2 regions of the Aromatoleum petrolei genome follow, and region 2 is predicted to be linked to the other one. Evidence: predicted binding sites of a transcription regulator. Region 2 holds the regulator's gene; the other holds the start of a gene.
What was found. Region 2 encodes sigma-54, which starts transcription at its own class of promoters, with help from an activator protein. Its sites were predicted from a motif close to TGGCACGCTTNCTGCTNA; they were not measured.

Region 1 (5,964 bases), 2.1 Mb from region 2:
CGCCCCACATCGCATTGAGGATCGCGAGCAGAACCGCGAACCCGATTCCCAGCACCCAAGCGAAATACCACATGGTCGTTCTCCTGTCGGTTGCGGCGGATCAGTACGCCGAATGTTCGTGTTCGCGGATATACGCGGCGGTGACCTTGCCCGACATCACCTTGTAGGCCCAACTGGTGTAGGCGATGATGATCGGCATGAAGATCAGCGTTGCGACCAGCATGATGCCGAGGGTGCGTTGGCTCGAGACCGCGTCCCACACCGTGAGGCTCGCGTTAGGCATCGTCGATGACGGCATCACGAACGGGAACATCGAGACGCCGGCGGTCCCGATGACGCCCACAATGGCGAGGGATGACGCGACGAATGCAGCAAGGTGGCGTCCCCGAGCGACCAGGACGAGCGCCGCGACCCCCGCGACGTAGGCGAGTACGGGCACGATCAGCGTCGCGGGAGCGCGTTGGTAGTTGTCGAGCCACGCGCCCGCCTGAGCCGTCACGGTTTTCGCCAGCGGGTCGGGCAGAGCGGACGGATCGATGACCGAGGTGATGGCGTAGCCGAAGCTGCCTCTTGCGACCCATACCCCCGCCGCGCTGAAGGCGACGAGCATCAGGATGCCGAACACGATTGCGGCGCGGCGCGATCGGCGCTCGATGTCCCCCTCGGTACGGTAGGCGAGGTAGATTGCGCCGTGGAAGGTGATCATCGCCGTGCTGACGATGCCTGCGAGCAGCGCGAAGGGGTTCAGCAAGCCCCAGAACGACCCCGTGTAGTAGGGCACCAGATGGTCGTCGAAGTGGAACGGCACGCCCTGCAGCAGGTTGCCGAAAGCCACTCCGAAGATCAGCGGCGGGACGGCACCGCCGACGAACAGCCCCCAGTCCCAGGTTTTGCGCCACACGGCGTTGTCGATCTTGCTCCGGTAGTCGAAGCCCACGGGACGGAAAAAGAGCGCCCACAGGACAGCCAGCATCGCCCAGTAGAATCCGGAGAAGGCACTCGCATAGACCAGCGGCCACGCCGCGAAGATCGCGCCCCCTCCCGTGATGAACCACACCTGATTGCCGTCCCAGTGCGGCCCGACGGTGTTGATGATGACGCGGCGTTCCTCGTCGGACCGTCCGACGAACGGGAGCAGCGTGCCGACGCCCATGTCGTGGCCGTCCATGATCGCGAATCCGACGAGCAGGACCCCGACGAGCAGCCACCAGATGACTTTCAGCGTTTCGTAGTCAAGCATTTCTGTCTCCTCACTGGGGGGCTTTGATTGGGGCTTTGTCTGCAATCGGTGCAGGGATCACCGCCGGCGAGAGCGGTCCTTCGTCGGTGGAACGTTCGGATTCGCCGTAATAGCGGCCGGTCCCCAAGCTGCTGGGTCCCATGCGCGCGAACTTCACCATCAGGTACATCTCGACGACGAGCAGCAGCGTGTAGAAGCCGACAAAGCCGGCCAGCGAGCCGTACAGGCTCTCCACCGTCAGGGTCGATACCGATAGGTGCGTGGGCAGCACGCCGAAGATCGTCCAGGGCTGCCGGCCGTACTCCGCCACGAACCACCCCATCTCGCACGCGAGCCAGGGCACGGGCAGGAAGATCAGCGCCCATCTCAGGAGGCCCCGGCGTTCGGCGAAATCGCCCTTCACCGAGTGCCACAGCGCGAGGCCGAAGAGCACCAGCATCGCGAAGCCGAGCGCGACCATCACGCGGAAGGTCCAGAACAGCGGGGTCACCTTCGGCAGCGTGTCGCGTGCTGCACGGTCGATAAGTTCGGGCGTGACCTGATCCATCGAGGATACGTACTTGCGCAGCAACAGGCCGAAACCCAGGTCCTGCTTCACCTTGTCGAAGGCTGCCCGCGCGTTCGGGTCGCCGGGCGTCTTACGCAGGTGCTCGAGCAGTTTCACCGCCTCGATGCCCGTGACCACCCGTTCCCGGTTGTGTGCCAGGATCTGCTTCAGTCCCGGCAATTCCTTGTCGAGCGAGCGGGTTCCGATGAGGCCCATCACCCAGGGAATGTGAATGGCGAAGTCGTTCTTCAATTGCGCTTCATTCGGAAGCGCGATGAGATTGAAGCTCGCAGGCGCCGGCTCGGTGTCCCACATCGCCTCCATCGCCGCGAGCTTGGTCTGCTGCGCCTCACCGATCGAATAGCCGGATTCGTCGCCCAGCACGATCACGGAGCACACGGACGCGAACCCGAACGCCGCGGCGATGCGGAAGCTGCGTTTCGCGAACTCGACGTCACGCCCGCGCAGGAGATACCAGGCCGAGATCGACAGCACGAACATCGCGCCCGTGACATAGCCCGCCGAAACGGTATGGACGAACTTGCCCTGGGCCACAGGGTTGAAGAAAACGGCCCAGAAATCGGTCAGTTCCATGCGCATCGTCTGAAAGTTGAATTCGGCGCCGACCGGGTTCTGCATCCACCCGTTGGCAATCAGGATCCACAGCGCGGAGAGGTTCGTGCCGACGGCCATCAGGATCGTCACCAGCAGGTGCTGGCGGCGCGGGAGGCGGTCCCAGCCGAAGAAGAAGAGCCCGATGAAGGTGGACTCGAGAAAGAACGCCATCAGGCCCTCGATCGCGAGCGGCGCGCCGAAGATGTCGCCGACGTAATGCGAGTAGTAGGCCCAGTTCGTGCCGAACTGGAATTCCAGGGTGATACCGGTCGTCACGCCGAGGGCGAAATTGATGCCGAAGAGCTTGCCCCAGAAACGCGTCATGTCCTTGTAGATGACCTTCCCGGTCATGACATACACGCTCTCCATGATGACCAGCATCCAGACCATGCCGAGGGTGAGCGGCACGAAGAGGAAGTGGTACATCGCTGTCGCCGCGAACTGCAGGCGCGACAGGTCGACCAGTTGCTCACTGAGCATGTTTATCTCCAGGCGGTTGGGGTGTGCGGAGGGCATCCGCGCTGTCCGCAGGGTGCGGAGCGATGAACCGGGCCGCGGCGGCCGGCGGATCGACCTCGACCTGTACGTCGCGCAGGGCGAACCACCACAGCGCGGTCAGCAATGCGAGTTTCAGGGCAATGACAAGAACGAGTTCGCGGCGCAGGCCGCGGTCTTCTGGAGTCATGACATCGGTTTCTCCATGTCCATTTGGAATGGTAGAAACCAAGAAACGTGCCAGAAGGTAAAACGAGCCATACCTTGATGTGGATCAAGGATTTGCCGTGGGGGCGGCAGGATTAGGTTGACCTCGGTGCTGCCATAACGGCAGACTAAGCCGATCTAGAAGCTGTCAGGATGGCAGTCATGCCACATGCTGTGCGTCCCCTGCCGGAGCTGGTCTCCTTTCTGGAGAGTCTGTCCGAGCCGCATATCGTGTTCGACCGGAATTACCGGATCGCGGCCGCGAACGCCGCCTACCGCGAGGCGTTTCCCGATCGCCGGCAAGTCGTGGGGCGGCGCTGCTACGAGGTGTCCCACCACTACACCGTCCCGTGCGAGCAGGCGGGCGAATCCTGCCCGCTCGCGATGAGTCTTGCGTCGGGGCATCGGGAGCGCGTGCTGCACCTGCATCACACTTCGCGTGGCGAGGAGTACGTGAACATCGAGCTGTCGCCGCTGCGCGATGCGAGCGGCGAGATCGTCTGGTTCGTCGAGAAGACAGAGCCGCTGCATGTCGCCCGCGGCGTCTCGGGCCGCTCCGGCCTGATCGGGCGCAGCCCAGCTTTCCAGCGCATGCTGGAGCTCGTCGCCCGCGTGGCTCCTTCGAATGCCAGCGTCCTCCTGCAAGGGGAATCGGGTACCGGGAAGGAACTCGTCGCCGCTGCGGTCCACGAGGCGAGTCGCAGGGCAGAACATCCCTTCGTTGTCGTCGACTGCTCGGGCCTGACGGAGACGCTCTTCGAGAGCGAGCTCTTCGGCCACGAACGCGGGGCCTTCACGGGAGCCGTCTCGCGAAAGGCCGGGCTCGTCGAGGCGGCCAGCGGCGGCACGCTCTTTCTCGACGAAGTCGGCGACATCCCGCTGAGCATGCAGGTGAAGCTGCTTCGCCTGCTGGAGACCGGAACCTATCGCCGCGTCGGCTCCACCGAGTTGCAGCACGCCGACATCCGGCTGGTGTCGGCAACGCACCGCCCCCTGCAGGAAATGATCCGCGACGGACGTTTCCGGCAGGATCTCTATTACCGCATCAACACCTTTCCGATCCACGTGCCGCCCCTGCGCGAACGACCCGAGGATCTGCCGCTCCTCGTTACGTCGCTGCTCGAGCGGGTGGCACCGCAGCAGGGCGTCACGGTGTCCGATGCCGCAATGGAACTACTCTCCACCTATCCGTTTCCCGGCAACGTTCGCGAGCTTCGCAACGTGCTCGAGCGCGCGAGCCTGATGTGCGACGGCAAGCGGGTCGAACCCGAGGATCTTCCCGCCGAGTTCCGAGGGATGGGCGAGTCTCGGTCACGAGACCACCTGCCTGTCACTTCCCGGGGAGAAACCGGGGGCGACCGGGGGAGCATCGATATTCGAAAGATTGAGCGGGAGCTGTTGATGGGTGCGCTGAAGGCGCACCGCGGCAATCGCCAGGAGCTCGCGCAGAAGCTCGGGCTTAGCGAGCGCACGTTGTATCGACGCTTGCGCGCGCTGGCTGACGAGGGCAAGTAGATGACGGGGAGTGAAGCGGCGTAGGCTGGACCCATCCGGGCGTGTAAGACGCTACGGGGCGCACGCTCTCGCAGCGGCTGCGTTCGCCCCCCGCTCCGGCCGATGGCGCCGGATGGTGGCAGGATGTCCGCGTGAGTCGAATTTTGCCCCCTGGGAGGTGCGGACGAATTCATGGATGATCTCCTCAATAGTCCAAGTTTTCGTCCGCATCTCCAGCACGACATCACCTACATCCACACGCATGATCTACAAGCCGCAACGACGCCGCGGTTTCACCGATCAGTTCTCGCCGGTAGAGTTCGAGCGGCAGCATTTTTTGAAGAACGAGACCGTCTAGGAAACCAGGGGCGATTCATGAAGACCAAGAATAATGAGTGGCTAGCTGCGGAAGCCCTGGGCTTGGTGCATGGATCCATTGACGTCCGTCCGCAGGAAATGTTTGGATAACCCATGGACCACCCCACGCCTCCCACGGACACTCCTTCGGCGCTCCCCGATCGCCCCGAGATCGAATTCCGCGACATTCCCTTTCAGGGCATCATCGAGCAGTCGCTCGCGGGTGTGTACCTGGTGTTCGATGAACGCTTCCAGTACGTGAACTCGACCTTCGCTGCGATGTTCGGCTATACGCAGGAAGAATTCGTCGGCACGTCGATTCGCGAACTCGTTCTGCCGGACTTCGTGGGCGAGGCGATGGAGTACTACCGGCTGCGTGTGTATGAGGGTGTGCCGTCAATCCGCTATTTCACCCGCTGCCGACACCGGGACGGGCATGTCGTGCATATCGAGGTCCATGGTTCGCGGGTTGACTATCATGGGCGGCCGGCACTGGCAGGGGTCGTGATCGATGTCAGCGACCGCGTGCGACGGGACCTCGACCTGCACCGGTCGCGCCGACGGTTGAGGGAGCTGGCGTCCTATCTGAACAGATCGAGGGAAGAGTTGCGCGGGCAACTGGCGCGCGAGGTGCATGACGTGCTGGGCGGGATGCTCAGTTCGATCAAGCTCGATGTCTTCCGCATCCAGCGCCGCTCGACCGACCCCGCATTGGCAGAAATCCACGAGATCACCGAGGAGCTTCTGCCGCTGATCCAGGACACCATCGACACCGCGCGCCAGATTTCCGACGAACTTCGCCCGCGGATGCTCGACACGCTTGGCTTGGTAGCGGCGATCCGCAGCGAGTTGCAGGCCTTCGGGCGGCGCAACGAGGTCCTGGTCGGATTCACCGTGGAAGGCGGGGAACCTGAGCTCTCGGCGGAAGCCGCGACGCAGTGCTTCCGCGTGTTCCAGGAGGCATTGACGAATATCGGGCGCCACGCGCAGGCGGAAACGGTGGAAGTGC
Region 2 (5,964 bases):
GCCGACGGTTGTGGCGTCGTGATCAGGGCGACCTCTGCGTGCTCGCAGATGCCGTTCAGGATGTCGGGGATCCTGCAGCCGTCGGCGACGATGATCGCCGGCGGGCGTGCACCGATGATTTCGGTGAGGTGGTGGGCGACCTTTTCGCGCGAATGCCGCTGCGCCCACGAGAGCTCGGCCGCGCCGAGGATCTGGATGCGCGTCGGATGGATCAGGTTCAGGTGGCCGACGAGGTCGGCCGGCCAGATACGCTCTTCGTTGACCGAGATGACCCGGTCCAGCCGGCCGCTGACGTGCGTCAGCTCCAGCCGTTCGCGGTGCAGGTCATACAGCCGCGCGACGCTGGTCTGCCGCATGCGGACCCCAGGAGGCAAACAGCGTATGGATCGTCGCGACGTCGGGCGCGTTCTGCAGTTGTTCGCGGAAGTCGCGGTCGCTGAACATCTGCGCAAGCTCGGACAGCAGCTGCAGGTGGGTTTCGTTGGCCTGCTCGGGCACGAGCAACACGAACAGCATCGTCACGGGGCGGCCGTCGGGAGCGTCGAACTGCACTGGGGCCGAGAGGCGCAGGAAGGCGCCGGCGGCTTCCTTCAGGCCCTTGATGCGGCCGTGGGGAATGGCGATGCCCTGACCCAGGCCGGTCGAGCCGAGGCGTTCGCGTGAGAACAGGCTGTCGAAGACGACGCTGCGGGCAATGCCCTGATGGTTCTCGAACAGGAGACCGGCTTGTTCGAAAACACGCTTCTTGCTGCTGGCGTCCAGATCGATGACGACGTTCGAGGGGGGCAGGAGTTCGGCGATGAGGCTCATGCGGATCACCACCTGCACGACACGGGCCGTGCCGCTGCCGATCGGATGCGGGAGGAGGCTCGGGGTGTGCGGCAGGCGCGGGTTGAAAACGCGCGAATTATAAACACACCCCGGTCCCTCGGCGTGAATTAAAGGATCACAGCTCGGTCGGTTGCTGGTGCTTCAGCGTGTCGTGGCCGTGGTCGTTGTTCTTGGCCTTGTACTTGAGAACCTGGCGGTCGAGCTTGTCGGCCATGCTGTCGATGGCTGCATACAGGTCGGCGTCCTCGCTCTCGACGTAGATGTCCTTGCCGCGCACGTGCAGCGTCACTTCCGCCTTCTGGCGCAGCTTCTCCACCGACAGGATCACGCTGACGCTGGTCACGTTGTCGAAATGGCGGATGACGCGATCGAGCTTCGTATTGACGTACTCGCGGATCGCGGGGGTGACTTCGACGTGATGTCCGGTGATGGTGAGATTCATGATGTTTCCTCGTATTGTCAGATCGTTTTTCAGATCGCTTTGCGCAGGCTGACCGGCGGAATATTGAGTGACTCGCGGTATTTCGCGATCGTTCTGCGCGCCACCACGATACCCTGCTGGCCCAACAACTCGGCAATTTTCGCGTCGGACAGGGGCTTTTTCCTGTCTTCGGCCTCCACCAGCTGGCGAATCAGCGCTCGAATCGCCGTGGAAGAGGCCGCCCCACCGGTGTCGGTGGCAACGTGACTGCCGAAAAAATACTTCAGTTCGAACACGCCGCGCGGTGTGGCCATGAATTTCTGCGTCGTGACCCGCGAAACAGTCGATTCGTGCAGTTCGAGCTGGTCCGCGATCTCCCTCAACGTCAGGGGTCGCATCGCCACATCACCATAATCGAAGAACTGTCGCTGCTGGTCAACGATCGCCTGCGAAACCCGCAGGATGGTGTCGAAACGCTGTTGCACGTTCTTGATTAGCCAGCGTGCTTCCTGCAGCTGGCTGGTCAGCGCGCCGCCCGATCCGCGGTTCTGTTGCAGGATGCTGGCGTACAGTGAGTTGATGCGCAGCTTGGGCATCGCCTCGGGGTTGAGCGTGACGGCCCAGCGGTTGCGGATCTTGCGCACGACGACATCCGGCAGGATGTAGCGCGTCTCCTGCACCGAGTGCTGCGAGCCCGGATGCGGATCGAGCCTGCAGATCAGCGCGTGCGCGGCGCGCAGTGCGTCGTCGTCGCAGCCGGTGGCGCGCTTGATGCGCAGAAAGTTGCGTTCAGCGAGCAGGTCGAGGTGCTCGTCGACGATCTTCAGCGCGAGGTCACGCGTCGGGTCCGACGGCATTGCGCGGAGTTGCAGGCTGAGGCATTCCTGCGGGTTGCGCGCGCCGATGCCGGCCGGGTCGAGGTTCTGCACGTGGCGCAACGCGATCGAGAGGTCGTCGAGGTCGTATTCGAGTTCCGGCGGCAGCAGCGGCAGCAGCTCCTCGAGCGACTGGTTGAGGTAGCCGTCCTCGTCGAGCGCCTCGATGATGAAGCGCACCAGCGCGCGGTCGCGATCCGACAGCGGCGACAGGCTCACCTGCTGGTCGAGGTGATCGCGCAGGCTGGTGCCGGCAGCCTGCAGTTCCTGGAAGTCGGTGTCGTCGTCATCGTCGCGGTTCGACGAACCACTGCTCGCGCTCGACCATTCGCCGGCTTCGTCGAAACTCGCCGGTTCGGCCTCGCCATGCCCCTCCTCGCCGGGCGTCGGGGTGTCGGCCTGGCTGCCGGAGTCGGGCGCTTCGCCGGAGGGCTGCGCGGCACCCGGGGCGAAGTCGCTGCCGTCGCCGTCCTCGCGCTCGAGCATGGGGTTCTCGAGGAGGAAGCGTTCCAGCTCCTGGTTGAGCTCCAGCGTCGACAGCTGCAGCAGCTTGATCGACTGCTGCAGCTGCGGCGTCAGCGTGAGGTGCTGGGAGATCTTGAGCTGGAGGGACGGTTTCATGGGGCTACGCGGGCAGGATCAGAGGCGGAAATGCTCGCCGAGATAGACGCGGCGAACCTGTTCGTTGGCGACGATCTCGTCGGGTCGCCCGCTCGCGAGCACGCGGCCCTCGCTGATGATGTAGGCGCGGTTGCAGATGCCGAGCGTCTCGCGCACGTTGTGGTCGGTGATGAGCACGCCGATGCCGCGGTCACGCAGGAAGCGGATGATCTTCTGGATGTCGAGCACCGCGATCGGGTCGACGCCCGCGAAGGGTTCGTCGAGCAGGATCAGGCGCGGGTCGGTCGCCAGCGCGCGCGCAATCTCGCAGCGCCGCCGCTCGCCGCCCGACAGCGACACCGCGGTGTTGTCGCGCAGATGGGCGATGCCCAACTCCTCGAGCAGTTCCTCGAGGCGTTCGTCGACGCGCTCGCTGTTCAGCCCCTGCAGTTCCAGCACCGCCCGGATGTTCTCGGCGACGGTGAGCTTGCGGAACACGCTCATCTCCTGCGGCAGGTAGGACAGGCCGAGGCGCGCGCGCGCGTGCACGGGCAGGTGCGTGAGCTCGGCGTCGTCGAGGCGGATGTCGCCGCCGTCGGCACGTACGAGGCCCACGATCATGTAGAAGCAGGTGGTCTTGCCGGCACCGTTGGGGCCCAGCAGGCCGACGACTTCGCCGCTGCCGACCTCGAAGCCGACATCGTGGACGACGGTGCGCGCCTTGTAGCGTTTCTGCAGTCCGGCGACCTTAAGCAGACTCATCAGGGTTCTCTTTCAATATCTTGCGGATCACGTCGGTGCCGAAGCCGCGACCTTGCAGGAACCTCGCCTGGCGGGCCCACTCGCGCGCGTCGGCCGGCGTGGTGCCGAACTTGCCGCGCCAGATGGCGCGTGCGCGGTCGACGTCGTCCTCGACGCCCTCGGCCTCGAGCGCCGCGTCTATCGTGTCGCGCTCGACCCCGCGCAGTGCGAGCTCGCGCCGCAGGCGTGCCGTGCCGAAGCGGGTGGCCTTGCCGCGCACCCAGGCTTCGGCGAAGCGGTGGTCGCTGAGCAGGCCCAGTTCGGTGATGCGGTCGAGCACGTCGTCGATCTCTTCGGCGGAGCCGTGCGGGGCGAGCTTGCGGACCAATTCGGCGCGCGAGTGTTCGCGACGCGCGAGGTGCCGCAATGCGCGTTCCCGCAGGCTCGTCTCCGCCATGATCCGGGCAAGGGGCTTCAGGCCGCCTCGGCAGCCGGCTGCGCGGGCTCGGCCGGCAGTTCCTTGAGGCCGACCGCGACGCGCACCTTGTTCTCGATCTCGCGTGCGAGCGCCGCGTTCGCACGCAGGAACTCGCGTGTGTTGTCCTTGCCCTGGCCGATCTTGTCGCCCTGGTAGGAATACCAGGCGCCTGCCTTGTCGACGATCTTGTTCTCGACGCCGAGGTCGATGATCTCGCCTTCGCGAGAGATGCCCTCGCCGTAGAGGATGTCGAAGTGCGCTTCCTTGAACGGGGGGGCGACCTTGTTCTTGACGACCTTGCAGCGCGTCTCGGAGCCGACGACCTCGTCGCCCTTCTTGATCGCGCCGGTGCGGCGGATGTCGAGGCGCACGGAGGCGTAGAACTTCAGCGCATTGCCGCCGGTGGTGGTCTCGGGGTTGCCGAACATCACGCCGATCTTCATGCGGATCTGGTTGATGAAGATCACCAGCGTGTTGGTGCGCTTGATGTTGGCGGTGAGCTTGCGCAGTGCCTGGCTCATCAGGCGGGCCTGCAGGCCGGGCAGCTGGTCGCCCATCTCGCCTTCGATTTCGGCCTTGGGCGTGAGCGCGGCGACCGAGTCGATGACGACGATGTCGACGCCGCCCGAACGCACCAGCATGTCCGCGATCTCGAGCGCCTGCTCGCCAGTGTCCGGTTGCGAGATCAGCAGATCGGTGATGTTCACGCCGAGCTTCTCGGCGTAGCCGACGTCGAGGGCGTGCTCGGCGTCGATGAAGGCGGCGGTGCCGCCGAGCTTCTGCATCTCGGCGATGACCTGCAGCGTCAGCGTGGTCTTGCCGGACGATTCGGGACCGTAGATCTCGACGACGCGGCCGCGCGGCAGTCCGCCGAGGCCGAGCGCGATGTCGAGTCCGAGCGAGCCGGTCGAGACGGTCTGGATGTCCTTTTCGACGTTGCCGTCGCCCATCCGCATGATCGAACCCTTGCCGAACTGCTTCTCGATCTGCGAGAGCGCGGCGGCGAGGGCCTTGGCCTTGTTGTCGTCCATGTCCTGTCCTTTCAAAACGTTGGGGGATTATGGCACAGAGATTGCTGGCGTGTTGCAGGTCGCCTGTGCAGCGATCCAAAAATGATTATGTCATGAGTCCGGCGAGCGCGCGGATGACCGCCTGGCGCCGGATTCCGGTGCGATCGCCGTCGAAGTGGACGGTTTCGCTGCGCAACTCGCCGTCGCGTTCGCCCCACGCGAAACACACCATCCCGACCGGCTTGGCGGCGGTTCCGCCGCCGGGGCCGGCGACGCCGGAAACCGCGAGGGCAAAGCGTGCGCGGCTGTGCACGAGGGTGCCGGCGACCATTTCGCGCACGGTCTCTTCGCTGACCGCGCCGTGGCGCGCGAGCGTCGCGGCGGCGACGCCGAGGAGTTCCTGCTTGGCCTCGTTAGAATAGGTCACGAAGCCGCGGTCGAACCAGCCGGAACTGCCGGCGGTGGCGGTGACCGTCTCGGCCACCCAGCCGCCGGTGCAGGATTCGGCGCAGGCAAGGGTCGCGCCGCGCGCGGCGAGCCAGTCGCCGACGCGGCGTGACAGGGCGTGCAGTTCGTCGTCGCTCATCGGGTCACCCCAGGAAGTGCTTCAGTACGGCGAGCGCAAGGATCGCGTAGCCGGCGGCGATGAGATCGTCGAGCATCACGCCGAAGCCGCCGCCGACGTGGCTGTCGGCCCAGCGGATGGGTTGCGGCTTGACGATGTCGAAGAAGCGGAACAGCACGAAGGCCGCCGCCTGCCACGCGAGCCCGGGTGGAGCGAAGAACAGCACCAGCCAGAACGCGACGATCTCGTCCCACACGATCGCGCCGTGGTCCGCTGCGCCGAGCGCGCGGCCGGTGCGGTCGGCGGCGATCACGCCGGCGACGAAGAAGCTCGTGAGCAGCGCCAGGAAGACGAACTCGGAGATCGGCGCGCGCAGCAGCGGGTAGAGCAGCCATGCGGCGAGCGTGCCGGCCGTGCCGGGCGCGCGCGGCGAGAGGCCGGAG

Region 1: cydP (cytochrome oxidase putative small subunit CydP) is a predicted target of sigma-54. The motif match lies at 3,123-3,140, and genes of this name have one in related genera.

The regions. Positions count from the first base shown of each region.
Region 1 is NZ_CP059560.1:279,679-285,642, reverse strand. Features, by position in the region: gene cydX (cytochrome bd-I oxidase subunit CydX) at 1-73, opposite strand, end outside; gene cydB (cytochrome d ubiquinol oxidase subunit II) at 101-1,240, opposite strand; gene ToN1_RS01235 (cytochrome ubiquinol oxidase subunit I) at 1,251-2,882, opposite strand; gene cydP (cytochrome oxidase putative small subunit CydP) at 2,872-3,087, opposite strand; gene ToN1_RS01225 (sigma-54 interaction domain-containing protein) at 3,267-4,619, shown strand; gene ToN1_RS01220 (hypothetical protein) at 4,791-5,066, shown strand; gene ToN1_RS01215 (PAS domain-containing sensor histidine kinase) at 5,070-5,964, shown strand, end outside.
Region 2 is NZ_CP059560.1:2,381,623-2,387,586, reverse strand. Features, by position in the region: gene hprK (HPr(Ser) kinase/phosphatase) at 1-356, opposite strand, end outside; gene ptsN (PTS IIA-like nitrogen regulatory protein PtsN) at 325-810, opposite strand; gene hpf (ribosome hibernation-promoting factor, HPF/YfiA family) at 947-1,273, opposite strand; gene ToN1_RS10900 (RNA polymerase factor sigma-54) at 1,303-2,748, opposite strand; gene lptB (LPS export ABC transporter ATP-binding protein) at 2,767-3,489, opposite strand; gene recX (recombination regulator RecX) at 3,476-3,925, opposite strand; gene recA (recombinase RecA) at 3,943-4,977, opposite strand; gene ToN1_RS10880 (nicotinamide-nucleotide amidohydrolase family protein) at 5,063-5,542, opposite strand; gene ToN1_RS10875 (phosphatidylglycerophosphatase A family protein) at 5,547-5,964, opposite strand, start outside.